Regions from separate parts of the Isoptericola sp. 178 genome, predicted to be linked through region 3. Evidence: riboswitches for the same ligand, from Rfam matches in the RefSeq annotation. Region 3 holds a riboswitch; each other region holds the start of a gene.

The links. Region 3 has a riboswitch for cyclic di-AMP ahead of Q6349_RS15205 (D-alanyl-D-alanine carboxypeptidase family protein). Riboswitches for the same ligand answer to the same signal wherever they lie in the genome.
Region 1: linked by a shared signal. The riboswitch ahead of Q6349_RS02755 (C40 family peptidase) and the one ahead of Q6349_RS15205 (D-alanyl-D-alanine carboxypeptidase family protein) in region 3 are both predicted to bind cyclic di-AMP.
Region 2: linked by a shared signal. The riboswitch ahead of Q6349_RS05210 (C40 family peptidase) and the one ahead of Q6349_RS15205 (D-alanyl-D-alanine carboxypeptidase family protein) in region 3 are both predicted to bind cyclic di-AMP.

Annotation. Positions count from the first base shown of each region.
Region 1 is NZ_JAUQYN010000001.1:583,348-589,061, forward strand. Features, by position in the region: gene Q6349_RS02740 (ribonucleoside triphosphate reductase) at 1-908, shown strand, start outside; gene Q6349_RS02745 (anaerobic ribonucleoside-triphosphate reductase activating protein) at 898-1,608, shown strand; gene Q6349_RS02750 (septum formation family protein) at 1,655-2,347, shown strand; cyclic di-AMP (ydaO/yuaA leader) riboswitch at 2,642-2,785, shown strand; gene Q6349_RS02755 (C40 family peptidase) at 2,790-4,133, shown strand; gene clpB (ATP-dependent chaperone ClpB) at 4,216-5,714, opposite strand, start outside.
Region 2 is NZ_JAUQYN010000002.1:127,035-132,748, reverse strand. Features, by position in the region: gene Q6349_RS05220 (universal stress protein) at 1-28, opposite strand, end outside; gene Q6349_RS05215 (C40 family peptidase) at 230-1,072, opposite strand; cyclic di-AMP (ydaO/yuaA leader) riboswitch at 1,075-1,239, opposite strand; gene Q6349_RS05210 (C40 family peptidase) at 1,503-2,300, opposite strand; cyclic di-AMP (ydaO/yuaA leader) riboswitch at 2,303-2,466, opposite strand; gene Q6349_RS05205 (metal-dependent transcriptional regulator) at 2,602-3,303, opposite strand; gene serC (phosphoserine transaminase) at 3,343-4,470, shown strand; gene Q6349_RS05195 (MFS transporter) at 4,513-5,714, opposite strand, start outside.
Region 3 is NZ_JAUQYN010000006.1:36,993-42,706, forward strand. Features, by position in the region: gene gtfA (sucrose phosphorylase) at 1-444, shown strand, start outside; gene Q6349_RS15205 (D-alanyl-D-alanine carboxypeptidase family protein) at 457-1,398, opposite strand; cyclic di-AMP (ydaO/yuaA leader) riboswitch at 1,418-1,584, opposite strand; gene Q6349_RS15210 (ketopantoate reductase family protein) at 1,725-2,675, shown strand; gene Q6349_RS15215 (acyl-CoA dehydrogenase family protein) at 2,748-4,478, shown strand; gene Q6349_RS15220 (polysaccharide deacetylase family protein) at 4,519-5,714, opposite strand, start outside.

The DNA of each region.
Region 1 (5,714 bases), on a different contig from region 3:
GCGAGCAGACCGGCTCGCTCGGCGTGGTCACGATCAACTGCGCCCGGCTCGGGCACGTCCACGGCCCGGACCGCGAGGCGCTGTACGCGGCGCTGGACCGCCTCGTCGACCTCGCCGCCGACGGTCTCGAGGCACGCCGCGAGACGGTCCAGCGGCTCATGGACGGCGGGCTGTACCCCTGGACGCGGCGCTACCTCGGGACGCTCGACGCCCACTTCTCCACCATCGGCGTCAACGGGGTCAACGAGATGATCCGCAACGCCACCGCCGACACCGAGGACATCACCACGCCGGCCGGGCACGCCACGGCCCTCGAGCTGCTCGACCACCTGCGCACGCGCCTCGTCGAGATCCAGGAGCGCACGGGCCACCTGTACAACCTGGAGGCGACCCCTGCCGAGGGCACGACCTACCGGTTCGCCCGCGAGGACCGCGCCCGCTACCCGGGGATCCTGCAGGCCGGGACCCCGGAGCAGCCGTACTACACGAACTCCACCCAGCTCCCGGTCGGCTTCACCGACGACCCGTTCGAGGCACTCGCCCGCCAGGACGAGCTGCAGCGGCGCTACACGGGCGGCACGGTGCTGCACCTCTACCTGGGCGAGCAGATGTCCGGCGCCGAGTCGTGCCGCCTGCTCGTGCGCCGTGCCCTGGAGAACCACCGGCTGCCCTACCTCACGGTGACGCCGACGTTCTCGATCTGCGCCACGCACGGCTACCTCGCGGGCGACGTGCGGTCCTGCCCGACCTGCGGCGCCGGGACCGAGGTGTGGACCCGGGTGATGGGGTACTTCCGCCCCGTGGCGTCCTTCAACACCGGCAAGCAGGGCGAGTACGCCGAGCGCGTGCCGTTCCGGGAGCCCGCGGCCTCCCGGGAGCCCGCGGCGGTGACCGTCGATGTCGCCTGACGCGCCGGCCCGGGCACCGCTGCGCATCGCCGGCTTCGTGCCGTTCTCGACGGTCGACCGGCCCGGTCGTCTGGTCGCCACCGCGTTCACCCAGGGATGCCCGTGGCGGTGCACCTACTGCCACAACCCCTCCCTGATCGACCCCCGGCGGCGGCCCGGTGCGACCTGGTCGGAGGTCCTCGAGCTGCTGCGCAAGCGCCGCAGCCTCCTGGACGGCCTGGTGATCTCCGGCGGTGAACCCACCCTCCAGCCCGGCCTGGCGGACGCCTGCCGCGACGTCCGCGACCTCGGGCTCGAGGTCGGCGTGCACTCCGGCGGCCCCTGGCCGACCCGGCTCGCCCGCGTGCTGCCCCTGGTGGACTGGGTCGGCCTGGACATCAAGGCGGTGCCGGACCGGTACGAGCTCGTCACCGGAGCGGCACCGTCCGGGCGGGCGGCGTGGGAGTCGGCCCGGCTCGTGGTCGAGTCCGGGGTCGACCACGAGATCCGCACCACCGTCGACCCCACCGTGCACACCCGCGAGGACGTCCTGGCGATCGGCGCGCGCCTCACCGCGCTCGGCGTCCGCCGGTGGGTGCTGCAGGAGGCGCGACCGGACGGCGCACGGGCCGGGTGGGTGCGCCGCCTGGACCGCCGACGGCTGTCCGACGTGCTGCGCGAGGACGACCTGCCGGGCGTCGAGCGCCGCGTGGGGGTCTGAACCGCCCGGACCCGGAAGGAGCGCCCGGCTCGGTAGGTTGGCTCCCATGACCGAGCGCCCCGAGGACGACCTCTCCTTCGCCTCGCCCGGCCCGGAGGCGTCCGGCCCCGCCCCGGACGGGACGCGGGGTCCGGCCCGTCCCTCCCCCGGCCCGGCACCGACGGGCGCGTCGGACCGCCGGCCGGTGGACCCCGGGGCCCGCTGGGGCGTCCCCGGACCCACGCCGGCCGAGCGCGCCGCGGCGCGGCGCCGGGCCCGGATCTGGGTGCTGTCGGTCCTCGCCCTGATCCTGCTCGTGGTCGGCGGCGCCGTGGGGGCCTCCTACCTGACGACGAGCACGCGCGAGGAGGCGTGGGAACCCGTCGCGGCCGACGTCACCGCGCCGGAGACCGTCAACGCCGTGCAGCTCGTCCTCGGCTCGTGCCTCGCCGAGGCCCCGACCGACGGCGCCGTGGGACGCGTCGAGGTGGTGCCGTGCGGCGAGCCGCACGCGGCCGAGGTGGTCGGGCGCACCGACGCGTCGGCGGACGCCGTCTGGCCCGGCGCGGACGAGGCGGCGGCCCGCACCGCGCGGGGCTGCACCCCGGACCTCCTGGGCCCGCAGGCGCGCGCGGACGACTCCACACGGGTCGAGCTGGTGGTCTGGGCGCCGAGCGAGGAGTCCTGGGCCGCCGGGGACCGCACGGGGCTGTGCGTGGCCGTCGTGGACGGCACGCGGACCGGCTCGCTCCTGGACTGAGCGGCCGGGAACGTCATCGGATCGGTGCCCGATCTTCACCTCCCCGGCACCCCGGATGGGTCGATCGCCCGATCCCGGCCCTCGGTCGACGGCCGTTTCCGACGGTTCCGGCGCGCCGTGTCCGTCATGTCGGACAGCGTCCCGCCGCCGGATCCCTTCACACCGCCTCCACCATCGGCGCAGGAGGTGACCGTTATCTGACCGTGACCTCCGACCGTTTCGGGGCTAGCGTCCTGTCGTCGCCCGGAGACCGGGCGGCGACCGGCCCGGTGCCCAGTGCTGCCGACGGGACGGCCCACCGGAGCACCGACGGCAGCAGCGGGAGACCCAGGTTCTTCGGGTGACGTCAGCGCCACCCTCGGGGTGAAGCCGTCCATCGGCGGCAGGCCACCACTTCTCGGCCTAACCCGACAGCTCATCTCGCCGGCTGGAGGAGTACCCCATGTCCACACCCTCGCTGGATGCTGCGCGCCCGCAGGGTGCCGTGCGCACCCCCAGGAAACGCCACGCCGCCGTCGCCATGACGCTCACGGCGGCCCTCGCCGGCGGCACGCTGGTCGCCGGCGCCGGATCGGCCGCCGCCGACGACGCGCTCACGACCACCACGGACGAGACCGTCGCCGACGAGACCACCTCGGCCGGCACGACCACCACGGACGCGACCGACACGTCGGTCTCCGACGGCACCGCGACCCCGACGCCGGAACCCGTCGTCGAGGACACCGCGTCGCCCGAGCCGACGACCACCACGGACGGGACGACCACGACGCCGACCGAGGAACCGGCCGCCGAGGACACCGGCACCGCCACCGAGGAGCCCGTCGTCGTGAGCACGACGCCCGACGTCTCGGTGTCGAAGTCCCGCAGCACCGGCCGCAAGGGACAGGGCCACACCCGCCCCCGCTACACGGTCCGCGCGACCGCGGACGGCGAGGCGTTCGCCGGCCGGGTCCGGCTCTACGTCCAGGGCACCAAGGTCGCGGTCAAGAGCCTCGACGGGGACGGCACGATCCACTTCCGCCCCGGGTTCTCCCACTACGACGTCGGCCGCAACGGCATCCGCGTCGTCGTCGCGCCGGCCGCCTCCACCGGGTTGGAGCAGGTGACGAAGCACCGCAGGGTGTGGATCAAGCCCAAGGCGACGACCAACATGTACGTCTCCAAGAGCCGTCACACGGCCACGAAGGGCAAGTGGCACACCCGCCCGAAGTACACGGTGAAGCTGCGCAAGTGGGGCGAGCCCGTCCAGGGCCGGGTGCGCCTGTTCATCTCCGGCGACAAGGTCGCCGTGAAGAAGACCAACAAGTACGGGGTCGTCCGGTTCCGGCCGGGGCTCGGCAAGTACGACCTGGGCAAGAACAGGATCCGCGTCGTCGGGGTGCCGGCCCGGGCCGAGGGACTCAAGAAGTCGACCAAGTACCGGAAGGTCCACGTCAAGCCGAAGATGACCCGCGGCCAGAAGGTCGTCCGGGTGGCCCACAACTACATCGGGCACCGGTACTCGTGGGGCGGCACGTCGCCCGCCACCGGGTTCGACTGCTCGGGGTTCACGTCCTACGTGTACAAGAAGGCGATCGGCAAGACCCTGCCGCGCTCGTCGTCGGCCCAGGCCTCCCTCGGCACGCGCGTCTCGCGCAGCAACGCCCGGCAGGGCGACCTGGTCTACTCGCCGGGGCACATCGGGATCTACGCCGGCAACGGCCGGATCATCGAGTCGGCCCGTCCGGGCGTCGGCGTGGTGAAGCGCCAGATCTGGCAGAGCAGCCCGCGGTTCATCCGCATCTGACCGGCACCGGTCCGGGCGCCGCGAGCGCCCGACGGCCCCGCCTTCCGCACGGAGGGCGGGGCCGTCGTCGTCCCGGCGACGATCAGGCCAGCGAGAGCCCCTCGGCACCCTCGACGCGGTCGACGACGACGGTGTCCCCGTCGGCCGTCTCGCCGGACAGCAGCCGGCGGGCCAGCCGGTCGCCGATCTCGCGCTGGACGAGCCGCCGCAGCGGGCGGGCGCCGTAGGCGGGGTCGTACCCCTCGACCGCCAGCCACCGGCGGGCGGACGGCGTCACGTCGAGCGTGATGCGCCGGTCGGCCAGCCGCTGGGCGAGCGCCGCGACCTGCAGCTCGACGATCCGTCCCAGCTCGTCGAGGGACAGCGCGTCGAAGAGGACCACGTCGTCCAGCCGGTTGAGGAACTCGGGCTTGAAGGCCGTGCGCACCGCCGTCATGACGCTCTCGCGCTTGGCCTCCTGGTCCATCACCGGGTCGACGAGGAACTGCGAGCCGAGGTTCGAGGTCAGCACCAGGATGGTGTTGCGGAAGTCGACGGTGCGGCCCTGGCCGTCGGTGAGGCGACCGTCGTCGAGCACCTGCAGCAGGATGTCGAAGACCTCGGGGTGGGCCTTCTCCACCTCGTCGAGCAGCACCACGGAGTAGGGCCGGCGGCGCACGGCCTCGGTGAGCTGCCCGCCCTCCTCGTAGCCGACGTACCCGGGGGGTGCGCCGACCAGCCGCGCCACCGAGTGCTTCTCGGAGTACTCGGACATGTCGATGCGCACCATGGCGCGCTCGTCGTCGAAGAGGAACTCGGCCAGGGACTTGGCGAGCTCGGTCTTGCCGACACCGGTCGGCCCGAGGAACAGGAAGGACCCGGTGGGCCGGTCGGGGTCCGCCACCCCGGCCCGCGAGCGCCGCACGGCGTCGGACACGGAGCGCACCGCCGCCTGCTGCCCGATGAGCCGCTCGCCGAGCACGTCCTCCATGTGCAGGAGCTTCTCGGTCTCCCCCTGGAGCATGCGGCCGGCGGGGATGCCGGTCCAGGCCGAGACGACCTCGGCGACCTCGTCCGCCCCGACCTTGTCGGCGATCATCGGCGTCTCGTGCGCCGCCTCCTCGGCCGCCTCCTCGGAGGCCTCGGCCTGCTCGGCCTCGACGAGCTCGCGCTCGACCTGCGGGATCTCCCCGTAGAGCAGGCGCGCGGCGGACTCGAGGTCGCCCTGGCGCTGCAGGCGGTCGGCCTCGGTGCGCAGCTCGTCGATGCGGGCGCGCAGGTCGCCCACCCGGTTGTGGCCGGCCTTCTCGGCCTCCCAGCGCGCGGTGAGGGCGGCGAGCTCCTCGCGGCGATCGGCCAGGTCGGCGCGCAGCTTCTCCAGCCGGTCCCGGGAGGCCGTGTCGTCGGAGTCCTTGAGGACGACCTCCTCCATCTCCAGCCGGGTGACGGCGCGCTGCAGCTCGTCGATCTCCACCGGGGAGGAGTCCATCTCCATGCGCAGCCGGGAGGCGGCCTCGTCGACCAGGTCGATCGCCTTGTCCGGGAGCTGGCGCCCGGAGATGTACCGGTCGGACAGCGCCGCGGCGGCGACCAGCGCGGAGT
Region 2 (5,714 bases), on a different contig from region 3:
CCACCAGGACGACCTCAGGACGTGTCATCTCGCGCCTCCCGTCTGCGTCCGGACCTCGCCGTCCGGCATCCGCCTGGTTCAAGCCTAACGAAAGCGCCCCGCAAGACGCAGCAAAGGCCGCCCGGCGACACCGCGTGGCGCGCTCGGGGGCCGGGCCGTGCCCGGACGCACGACGCCCCGGCACTCACGAGGAGTGCCGGGGCGTCGGGGCGGACGGTCGAGGCGTCGGTCAGCCGGTGACCCGCAGGAAGGTCGGGCTGGACTGCCAGAGGCTGGACTGGCGGACGGTCCAACCGCCGGGGCGCGTGGCCTCGATCTGCTGGCCGTTGCCGATGTAGATCGAGATGTGCCCCGGGGACCAGATGAGGTCGCCCGGCTGCGCCGACGACTGCGAGATCTGCGTCGTGTTGGACGCGCTGAGGATCGCGCTCGAGGAGTGCGGCAGCGAGACGCCGACCTGCGCGTACACGTAGGTCACCAGGCCCGAGCAGTCGAACCCGGACGGCGAGGCGCCGCCGACGACGTACGGCGTGCCGAGGTAGCGGGCCGCGATGGACACGACCTGCGAACCCCGCGAGCTGTCGGCCGTCGGCGTCGAGGAGCTGGAGCTGGAGCTCTCGGTCGAGCTCGACGAGGACGAGGACGACGACGAGGACGAGCTCGACGTCGACGTGGGCTCCCGCTCGGCGGAGCGCGAGGTGGTCGTCTCGCGCACGGGCTCCGGCTCGGGCTCGGGCTCGGGGGCCGCCTTGATGTCCGCCTTCTCGGCGATCTTCGGCGTCACGCGCTCGACCTGGACCTTGGCACCGGAGTCGACGGTGACCACGGGCGCGGACTCCAGGGCCTCGCGGGCCTGGTCGGTCAGCGAACCGAGGTCCACGGTGCTCAGCTTCTTGGCCGCGTCCGAGTCCACGGGCGCGGCGTGCGCGGCGGTGGCGCCACCGATCGTGGAGACCAGCAGACCGCCGGCGGTGGCCATCACGGCAGCACGACGGCTCGCGGCTGCAGATGGTGCGGTGATGGGGCGGCGGGCGGCCAGGTGCCGACCGCGCGTCGTGGTGCGTGCGTTCACGTCTTCCCTCTCCTGTCCGCCTACGAAGTCAGCTGTCGGGTTCGGGTGGGAGAAATCACCCGGCCCCACGGTTCGGACGAACCGTGGGACTTCACCCCGAGGACACCGTGTCCGGTGCCCGAGAGTGGGTCCCCCGCCCCTGCCTAGGGTCTCGGTTCCCGACCGGCGGCAGGGCTCGGCGTCCGGTCGAGGTCCGGCAGACTGCTCCACCGGACGCGAGAACGGTATCTGATACACGCCCCGATGTCACGTTTCGATCACGATCTGCGGCGATACACGTCCGAGGGGCCCCGCAGAGGGCACTGCGCCCCCCGCTGAGTCCCTCGAGGGGTGTCCGGCGTCCGGGACCCCCGGGAGCACCTCGCGGCACGACAGAGGGCCCTGCCGCGCTCTGCGCGCGACAGGGCCCTCGGCACGAGGTGCCGGCGTCTCAGCCGACTCGGATGAAGGTCGGGTTGGACTGCCAGATGTTCCGGAACTGGATCGTCTTGCCCGGACGCGGGGCGTCGATCTGCGTGTTGCCACCCGCGTAGATGGAGATGTGGCCCGGGGTCCAGATGAGGTCGCCCGGCTGCGCGGCGGAGCGGGAGACCACGCTGCCGGCGTAGCGCTGGTCCGAGGACGACCGCGGCAGCGAGATACCGGCCTGGGCGTACACGTACTGGGTGAACCCGGAGCAGTCGAAGCCGGACGGCGTGGTGCCACCGGAGACGTACGGGACGCCCACGTAGCGCGAGGCGATGGAGACGATCGTCGACCCGACGGCGGAGTCCGGCACGGCCGTGGTGGCCGAGGAGGACGTCGTCGTCGAGGAGGAGGAGGACGAGCTCGAGAGCGACTCGCGCTCGGAGGAGCGCGACGGCGCCGCCTCGCGCACGGGCTCCGGCTCGGGCTCCGGCGCGGCCTTGATGTCCGCCCGCTCGACGATCGTGGGCGTCACGCGCTCGACCTGGACCTTGGCCTCGGCGTCGACGGTGACCACCGGGGCCGCCTCGAGCGCCTGGCGCGCCTGGTCGGTCAGCGCACCCAGGTCCACGGTGCTCAGCTTCTTGGCCGCGTCCGCGTCCACCGGCGCCGCGTGGGCGGCGCTCGCGCCACCGATCGTGGAGACCAGGAGACCACCGGCGGTCGCCACCACAGCAGCCCGACGGCCTGCGGCCGCGGAGGGGGCCGCCATCATGGGGCGGCGTGCGGCGCGGTGCTTACCGCGCATGCTGCGAGCAGTCACGTTCAACCTCTCCGTTCGCCTACGAGGTCAGCTGTCGGGTTCGGGTGGGAGAAAACACCCGGCCCCGCGGTCCGTACGAACCGTGGGACTTCACCCCGAGGACACCGTCACCGGTGCCCGAATCGTGGGTCCCCCGCCCCTGTCGTGCGGTCATCCGTGGGAACCAGGACGGTGACAGGGTTAGGCGCCCGTCCCGGTACTCGCGCGAGACACCCGCGCGAGCGAGTCTGACCGTACCGGAACCTCCCCGCCGATGTCACGCTCCGGTCACGTCTCGCGTCCGACGCGTCGCGTCGAGATCTCAGCGGGCTGCGACGAAGAGGTGCTTGGCCAGCTCCTCCGGCAGCTCCAGGGCACCGTCACCGTCGACCAGACGGACGACGAAGTCGTCGCCGGCGCGCTCCACCTCGATGCTCGCGCCCGGGAAGAGGCCCGCGTCGGACAGCCGCAGGAGGAACTCGTCGTCGACCTGGACCGGCTCGGCGATGCGGCGCAGCACGACCGTCGCGGAGGCGTCGGCCCCGGACTCCAGGTACAGCGGCAGGGACTGCACGCCTTCGAGGAACGGCAGCTCCTCGTACTGCTCCCCCAGCTCCGACAGCCCCGGGATCGGGTTGCCGTACGGGTCGTGGTGCGGGTGGTCGAGCAGGGTCACCAGCCGACGCTCGACGAGGTCGCTCATGACGTGCTCCCACCGGCAGGCCTCGTTGTGCACCTGCGGCCAGTCGAGCTTGATGACGTCGGTGAGCAGACGCTCGGCCAGACGGTGCTTGCGCATGACCCGCACGGCCTTCTCCTGACCGTCGGCGGTCAGCTCGAGGTGCCGGTCACCGGTGACGACGACCAGACCGTCCCGCTCCATCCGCGCGACCGTCTGGGAGACGGTCGGGCCCGAGTGCCCCAGACGTTCCGCGATCCGGGCGCGCAGCGGCGTGATGCCTTCCTCACCCAGCTCGTAGATCGTCTTCAGGTACATCTCGGTGGTGTCGATCAGGTCCGTCACGTCCGCTCCCGTCTTGAGGCCCGGGCCTAGTCTATTCGCATGACCCTCCAGATCCCCGCGTCGATGCTGCCCTCCGACGGCCGCTTCGGCTCCGGCCCGTCCAAGGTGCGCACGGGCCAGGTCGAGGCCCTCGTCGCGGCCGGCGACCCGGCACGCCCGGTGCTGGGCACCTCGCACCGGCAGGCCCCGGTCAAGGATCTGGTGCACCGGGTGCGCACGGGCCTGACCGAGTTGTTCGACCTGCCCGCGGGGTACGAGGTGGCCCTCGGCAACGGCGGGTCGACCGCCTTCTGGGAGGTCGCCACGGCGTCCCTCGTCCGACGGCGGGCCCAGCATGCCGTGTTCGGGGAGTTCGGGGCCAAGTTCGCCGCCGCCACCGCCCGGGCACCCTTCCTCGACGACCCCGAGGTGGTCGAGGCCGCACCCGGGACGGTGGCCCACCTGACGCCGTCGGACGCCGTGGACGTCTACGCCACCCCGCACAACGAGACCTCGACCGGGGCGGTCGCTCCCGTGCGCCGCCCGGGCGGCCCCGACCAGCTCCTGCTGACCGACGCGACCTCGGGTGCGGGCGCGCTGCCGGTCGACCTGCACGAGACCGACGTCTACTACTTCGGCCCGCAGAAGGCCTTCGCCGCCGACGGCGGCCTGTGGCTGGCGCTGTGCTCCCCGGCGGCCGTGGAGCGCGCCCGGGAGGTGGAGTCGTCCGGCGACGGCCGCTGGGTGCCGGAGTTCCTGTCGCTGACCACGGCGCTGGAGAACTCCCGCCAGGACCAGACGCTGAACACCCCCGCCGTCGGGACGCTGGTCATGCTGGCCGACCAGGTCGAGTGGCTGCTCGAGCACGGCGGGCTGGACTGGTCCGTGCGCCGCTGCGAGCGCTCGGCGCAGGTCCTGTACGGCTGGGCGGCGGCGACGCCGTGGGCGACACCCTTCGTCACCGACCCGGCGGAGCGCTCCCCGGTGGTGGGCACGATCGACCTGGACCCGTCGGTCGACGCGGGGGCCGTCGTCGGGCTGCTCCGCGACCACGGGATCCTCGACGTCTTCCCCTACCGCAAGCTGGGCCGCAACCAGCTGCGCGTCGGCATGTTCCCCGCGGTGGACCCGGACGACGTCGCGGCGCTCACGGAGTGCATCACCCACGTGGTCGACCGGCTCGGCTGACGAGGCTGACGGGGACGGCGAGCGCGGCCGGCGCGCCCGACGTCAGGCCGGCCGGGCCTGCTCCGCCGGGACCGGCTCGTCCCCGGCCGGGACCGGCGGGTCGAGATAGACGACCTCGAGGTGCGGTCGGCGCAGCAGCCGGTAGCGCACCGTGACGCGCCAGGACCGCATCGCCCAGACGGTGGCCGCGAGCGCCACGGCGAGGGTGGTGATCGACCCGACGAGGATCGACCAGCGCGGCCCGAACGCCTCGCCGATCCAGCCGACGACGGGTGAGCCGATCGGCGTGGAGCCGAGGAACACCATCATGTAGAGGGCCATGACCCGCCCGCGCATCACCGGGTCGATCGAGGTCTGGATGGTGGAGTTGGCCGCGGTCATCATCGTCAGCGCGGACAGGCCGACCGGGATGGTCGTGACGACGTAGAGCCAGTAGGTCGGCATGAGGGCGTTGACCGCCGTCGCGACCGCGAAGGCGAAGGCCGCACCGATGACGAGCCGCACCCGCGGGCGCTCGCGCCGGGCGGCGAGCAGCGCGCCGGTCAGCGACCCGATCGCCAGCACGGAGCCGAGCAGCCCGAACTCGCCGGCGCCGCGGTCGAACTCGACCCGCGCCATCATCGCGCTGGTGAGCTGGAAGTTGAGGCCGAAGGTGGACACGACGGCCATGACCACCATGATCACGACGATGTCGGAGCGTCCCCGCACGTACCGCAGGCCCTCGAGGATCTGCCCCTTGCCGCGCGGTGCCCGGTCCTTGACCCACATGGCGGCGGGGCGCATGAGCGCCACGGCCGCGATCGTGGCGGCGAAGGTGAGGCCGTTGATGACGAACACCCAGCCGGAGCCGACGGCGGCGATGAGCAGGCCGGCGGCGCCCGGTCCGACCAGTCGGGCGGCGTTGAAGGACGCGCTGTTGAGGCCGACGGCGTTGGACAGCCGCTCCGGGGGCACGAGCTCGGCGACGAAGGCCTGGCGCACGGGGTTGTCGAAGGCGGTCGCGACCCCGAGGCCGAGCGCGAAGGCGTACACGTGCCAGAGCTCGGCCGCGCCGGACAGCACGAGCACGCCGAGGCCGAGGGCCAGGACGCCCATCGCGCCCTGCGTGGCCATGAGGAGCTGCCGGCGGGGCAGCCGGTCGGCGAGCAGCCCGGTCCAGGGGCCGATCAGCAGGAACGGCAGGAACTGCAGGGCGGTGGTGATGCCGACGGCGACGCCGGAGTCGTCGGTGAGGTCGGTGAGCA
Region 3 (5,714 bases):
GACGCGCGCTATCTCGCCGCGCGAGCGCTCCAGCTCTTCACGCCCGGCATCCCGCAGGTCTACTACGTCGGCCTGCTGGCGGGAGAGAACGACGTCGAGCTCCTGCAGCGTACGGGCGTGGGGCGGGACATCAACCGCCACCACTACACGGCGGAGGAGATCGACGCCGCGCTCGAGACGCCGGTGGTGCGGCGGATGCTGGCCCTGTGCCGGTTCCGCAACACGTTCCCGGCGTTCGACGGCGACGTCGACGCGACGCTCCACGGCGCGGTGCTGAGCATGGAGCGCCGCGGCGTCGAGGTGCCCGACGCCGTCGCCGTCCTCGAGGTCGACCTGGCCAGCGGCGCCGGGACCCTGACCTGGTCCTCCGGTGGGCGGGGCGAGGCGTCGGTCGACCTCGCTGCCTTCACCCCGGACGACCTCGGCGGCCCGGTGGGGCCTTGAGATCGTCCGGTCTCAGCCGCCCATCTCGGTGACGGCGTCCGTGTACTCCCAGTGCCACGGCTCGTACTTGTCGTAGATCGCCCAGTCGGGGTTGTCCCAGCCGTAGGCCGGCGCGTTCGCGCGGAGCCAGTCGTAGCGGCTGCCGGAGTACGTCTCCGGGCAGAGGTCCACGGCCAGACCCCACCCGTGGTTCGAGGTGCCGGGCGTGGCGGCCAGGTACCCCTTGGCCTCCTTGGTCGCGACCTGCGACGAGTAGCTCCGGTAACCGTCGGTGATGCACATGTTCTCGCCGAAGACCACGCGGTAGGCCAGGTTGAGCCGGGCGAGGGCGACGCCGGCGTCGGCGCGGATCCGCGTCGTGCCGTCCCACAGGGTGCACATCTCGCTCTCGGGGATGTACCCGTTGGACCCGGTGCCGCTGGCGTAGCCGTCGCAGCCGGGCAGCGGCGGCGGCGGGGGCTCGGGCGCCGCCTCGACGGACAGGGCGACCTTCTCCGCGGACATCGTGGCGTCCGCCGGCACGACGGTGCCGCCGACCGAGCCACCGGCCGCGCGGGACGTCGTCGGCGCGGCCCGGTCGGCGTTCCGGGAGGCGGCCTGGCCACGGTCGGCGAGCAGGGCGGCCTGCTTCGCGGCGCTCGTCACGGCCGCGAGGTCGGCGGCGGCGTCACCCGGGGCGCGGACGCCGGAGGGCGCGGCCTCCGGGCTCGTGGCGCGCGGCAGCTCGGTCGTGTTGGAGGCCACGGCCATGCCGGTCGTGGTCGCCATCGTGACGGCGAGGCCCAGGCCGATGCTCAGCGGCCAGCTCGTGGGCGCGAGCGAGGACCAGGTCGGGCCAGTGCGGCGGCGTCGAGCCGCGTGGCTCGCGGTGTGTCGTCCCTTGGCACGTGCCCTCGTGGGTGCGGGTCGTGCGGTCGCCTCGGGGAGCGCGGGCAGGTCGCGCGTGTGCCTCATCGGGCGGTGCGGGGTCGCATCGAACATTCTCCTGGCGCCTGCGGGGTTAGCTGTCGGGTTCGGGTCGGAGACTGACCCGGCCGGCAGGGCGTCCCTGCACGGCTTCACCCCGAGGGCACCGTGGTGCCCGAGAGTGGGTCCCCCGTCCCTGTCGTTCGTGTCGTCCGGCTCCGGGGCGGTGACAGGGCTCGGCGCCCGCCTCGGACATCTCACCTGGGGTGTGAGCTGCCTGGACACTATCCCTCCCGCCGCGAGTTGTCACGGGTAGATCACGGGTGCGCTACGTTGACCAACCTCTGACCCGATTCGCAGGAAGAAGGTGGACGATGCCGGAACGGACGTCACGTCGTTCGACGATCGCCGTGCTGGGCCCGGGGGGCGTCGGCGGGCTGGTGGGAGCGCTGGCCGCCCGGGCGGGCCATCGTGTGATCGTCCTGGCCGGCCCCGAGACGGCGTCGACCCTCCGTTCCGACGGCCTCCGCGTCACCAGCGGCTTCTTCGGGGACTTCTCGGCCGAGGTCGAGGCGGACACCGAGCTGCGCGAACCGGTCGACCTGTGCCTGGTCGCCGTCAAGCACCCGTCGCTGCCCGAAGCCCTGGAGCGGGTCCCTGCTGAGCACGTCGCCGCCGGGCTCGTCGTGCCGCTGCTCAACGGGGTCGAGCACGTCGCCACCCTGCGCGAGCGGTTCGCGCCGGCGTCCGTCGCCGCCGGTGTCATCCGCGTCGAGTCCACCCGGACCGCTCCCGGGCGGATCGTGCACGGCAGTCCCTTCGTCGAGGTGGACCTGGCCAGCAGCACGGCGCCCCCCGAGCGGCTCGAGGCCGCGGCGACGATCCTGCGGGACGCGGGGGTCACCACGCTGGTCCGCGACGACGAGGGGGCGATGCTGTGGGGCAAGCTCGGGCTCCTCGCGCCCTTCGCCCTGCTGACGACCTACCACGGGGAGCCGATCGGGACGCTCCGGACCGAGCGTCGCGACACCCTCGCGGCGCTCGTCGCGGAGGTCGCCGCGATCGGCCAGGCCGGCGGCGGTCCCGACACCAGCCAGACGGCCCTGCGCTTCTACGACACGTTCCCGCCCGAGGCGCGCTCGTCCATGCAGCGTGACGCCGAGGCCGGGCGGCCCCTGGAGCTCGACGCCATCGGCGGGGCCGTGCTGCGGGCCGCCGACCGGCACGAGGTCCCCGCACCCCTCACCCGGCGGCTGGTGACCGAGCTCGGCCGGTCCTCGACCTCGTCACCGGGCGCCTCGACGGGAGCCGGCGCCACTGGGTAGCGAGCAGGTGCCCCGGGGGGACATCCTGGAGCCGGCCCCTCGAGGACGAGGTCGACGACGACGGAGGATCCCATGACCGCGAGTCCGCCCGCCACGACCCCGGACGTCGCGACGCCGGACCCCGCGCAGCGTCAGCCGGCACCCCGCACCACCCACCAGGTCGTGAACCAGCCGCCGGAACGCGTCGACGTCAACGAGTACCTGGACTTCCCGGTGCTGCGCGAGGCGGTGCACGCGTTCGGCGGCGACTGGGGCGAGGAGCGACTGGTCGAGGCCGGGGCGCACGTCGGGACCGCGGCGTTCCAGCACGCGGCCGAGCGGGCGAACATCCACGAGCCGGTGCTGCACACCCACGACCGGCGTGGCCGCCGCCTCGACGAGGTCGAGTACGACCCCGCCTACCACGAGGTGCTCGCCGCCGCCGTCGAGCGCGGGGCGCACACGGGCGCCTGGGCGGAGCCGGGGCCCGGGGCGAACGTCGTGCGGGGCGCCGTCTTCTCGCTGTTCTCGCAGGTCGAGCCCGGCCATGCGTGCCCCGTCTCGATGACGCACGCGGCCGTGCCCTCCCTGCGGCACGCGCCGGAGCTCGCCGCCGTCTGGGAACCGCGCCTGCTGTCGTCCGGGTACGACGGCACGCCGGCCGCTCCCGGGGACAAACCCGGCGTGCTCGTCGGCATGGCCATGACGGAGAAGCAGGGCGGGTCGGACGTCCGCGCCAACACCACGGCGGCCGTCCCCGTGGGCTCGGACGGGACGTCCCTGCTCACCGGGCACAAGTGGTTCTGCTCGGCCCCGATGTCGGACGCGTTCCTCGTCCTGGCCCAGGCCGGAGGCGAGGACGCCGGGCCGCCCGGGTCACCGACGTGCTTCCTGGTGCCGCGCGTCCTCGAGGACGGCACCCGCAACGCGTTCCGCATCCAGCGGCTCAAGGACAAGCTCGGCAACCGGTCGAACGCGTCGGCGGAGGTCGAGCTCGACGGCACCGTCGGGTATCTCGTCGGGGAGCCCGGCCGCGGGGTGCGCACCATCATCGAGATGGTGTCGCGCACCCGGCTGGACTGCGTCCACGGGTCGGCGGCCGGCATGCGCCAGGGGGTCGCCGAGGCCTTGTGGCACGCGGACCACCGCAGCGCGTTCGGGGCGCACCTGGTCGACCAGCCCGCCATGACGGCCGTGCTCGCCGACCTCGCGCTGGAGTCCGAGGCCGCGACCCTGACCTCGATGCGCCTGGCCGCGGCGTACGACGCCGAGACGGACGCCGAGCGGGCGTTCCGCCGTCTGGCCACGGCGGTGAGCAAGTTCTGGGTGTGCCAGCGCGGCCCGCACCACGCGTTCGAGGCGATGGAGTGCCTGGGCGGCAACGGGTACACCGAGGCGTTCCCGCTGGCACGCCGGTACCGCGAGCAGCCCGTCATGGCCATCTGGGAGGGGTCGGGCAACGTCATCGCCCTGGACGTGCTGCGGGCGATGGCGCGCGAGCCGGAGTCTGTCGAGGCGTTCCGTGCCGAGCTCGGCACGACGGCGGGGGCGCACCCCGCCCTGGACGCGCACGTCGCGCGCACGCAGCGGCTGCTCACCGAGCTCGCCGGGTCCGACGACGGCGCGCAGCAGGCGCAGGCCCGCCGCGTCGTCGAGTCGCTCGCCGTGGCGCTGCAGGCGTCGCTGATGGTGCGGCACGCGCCGTCGGGCAGCGCCGAGGCGTTCGTCGCCGCGCGGCTCGGGGAGGACCGCGGCGCCGGCTACGGGGTGCTGCCGGCCGGCACCGACTGCCGTGCGGTGCTGGCACGGCACCGCCGGCGCTGACCGAGGCGCGTCCCGACGCGTCGTCCGGCCGGGCGGGGCGTCACTCCTCGTCGTCGACGAGCAGGTCGGCCGTGACCAGCACGTAGTCCTCGTCGCGCAGGTCCTTGATGATCTTGCCGACGGCGTCGACCGAGGTCGCGTGGATGTCGTGCAGCAGCACGTTGCTCCCGGGCTCCACCTGCTCGCGGACCCGACGGCGGGTCTCCTTCGCGTCGCGGGTCTGCCAGTCGAGCGTGTCGAGGTTCCAGGTCATGACGTCGAGCCCGCTGCGGGTCGCGAGCGTGCGGACCCGGCCGTCGACGTCACCGTAGGGCGGCCGCAGCAGGAACGGGGTGGACCCGGTCGCCTCGCGGATCGCGTCGGAGGTGCTGCGCAGCTCCTCGCGCACCTCGGCGTCGTCGAGGGTGGTGAGCTGCGGGTGGCTCCACGAGTGGTTGGCGACGAGGTGCCCCGCGTCGGCGACCGCGCGGGCGATCTGCGGGTTCCTGGCGACGTTGTCGCCCACCATGAAGAACGTGGCCGGTGCGTCCTTGCGGTCGAGGATCCGCAGCAGCCGTTCGGTCTGCGCCACGGGACCGTCGTCGAAGGTCAGGGCGACGCACTTGTCCACCCGACAGTCGACGCCCTCGGCACGCGCCGCCGCACGGCGCTCGGCGGTGATCTGGTCCAGCCGGGTGCGCCACAGGGACGTGCTGGTCTCGAGCAGGGTGTCCCGCAGGCGCACGGCCTCGTCGGGGTCCACGGCGTCGACGCCGGCGTCGAGCATCGCCTCGGCGTCGGAGACCGCCGTGTCGAGGGTGCCGAGGTCGAGGTCGGCGTCCTGCGCGGTGAGGTCCGTCAGCGCGTCACGGCCCTGGACGACGGCGGGCTGCAGCTCGTCGACGGCCCACTGGCGGCGTGCGGCGGCGACGGCGTCGCTCGTCTCCAGGACCTCCGCTGCGGCGTCGTCGAGCGCCTCCGGCGAGGGGTCCGACCCGTCGACGACCTCGACCTCCACCTGTGGCAACGTCTCCGGGAAGAACGGGTTCGGGCGGGTGACCGCCTCGACCGTGCGGGTCTCGACCGGGTAGCTGACCTCGGCGTCCCGCAGCTTCCGCGCCTCCGTGAGGGCGGCGTCCAAGGGCTCGCGGACCGCGGGGTCCGCCACCTGGCCCTCGCTGCGCCGGTACACGGGCCGGCCGTCCTGGACGGCGGCGGTGAGGGTCTCGCGGCTGTCCGCGTAGGCGTCCTCGGAGC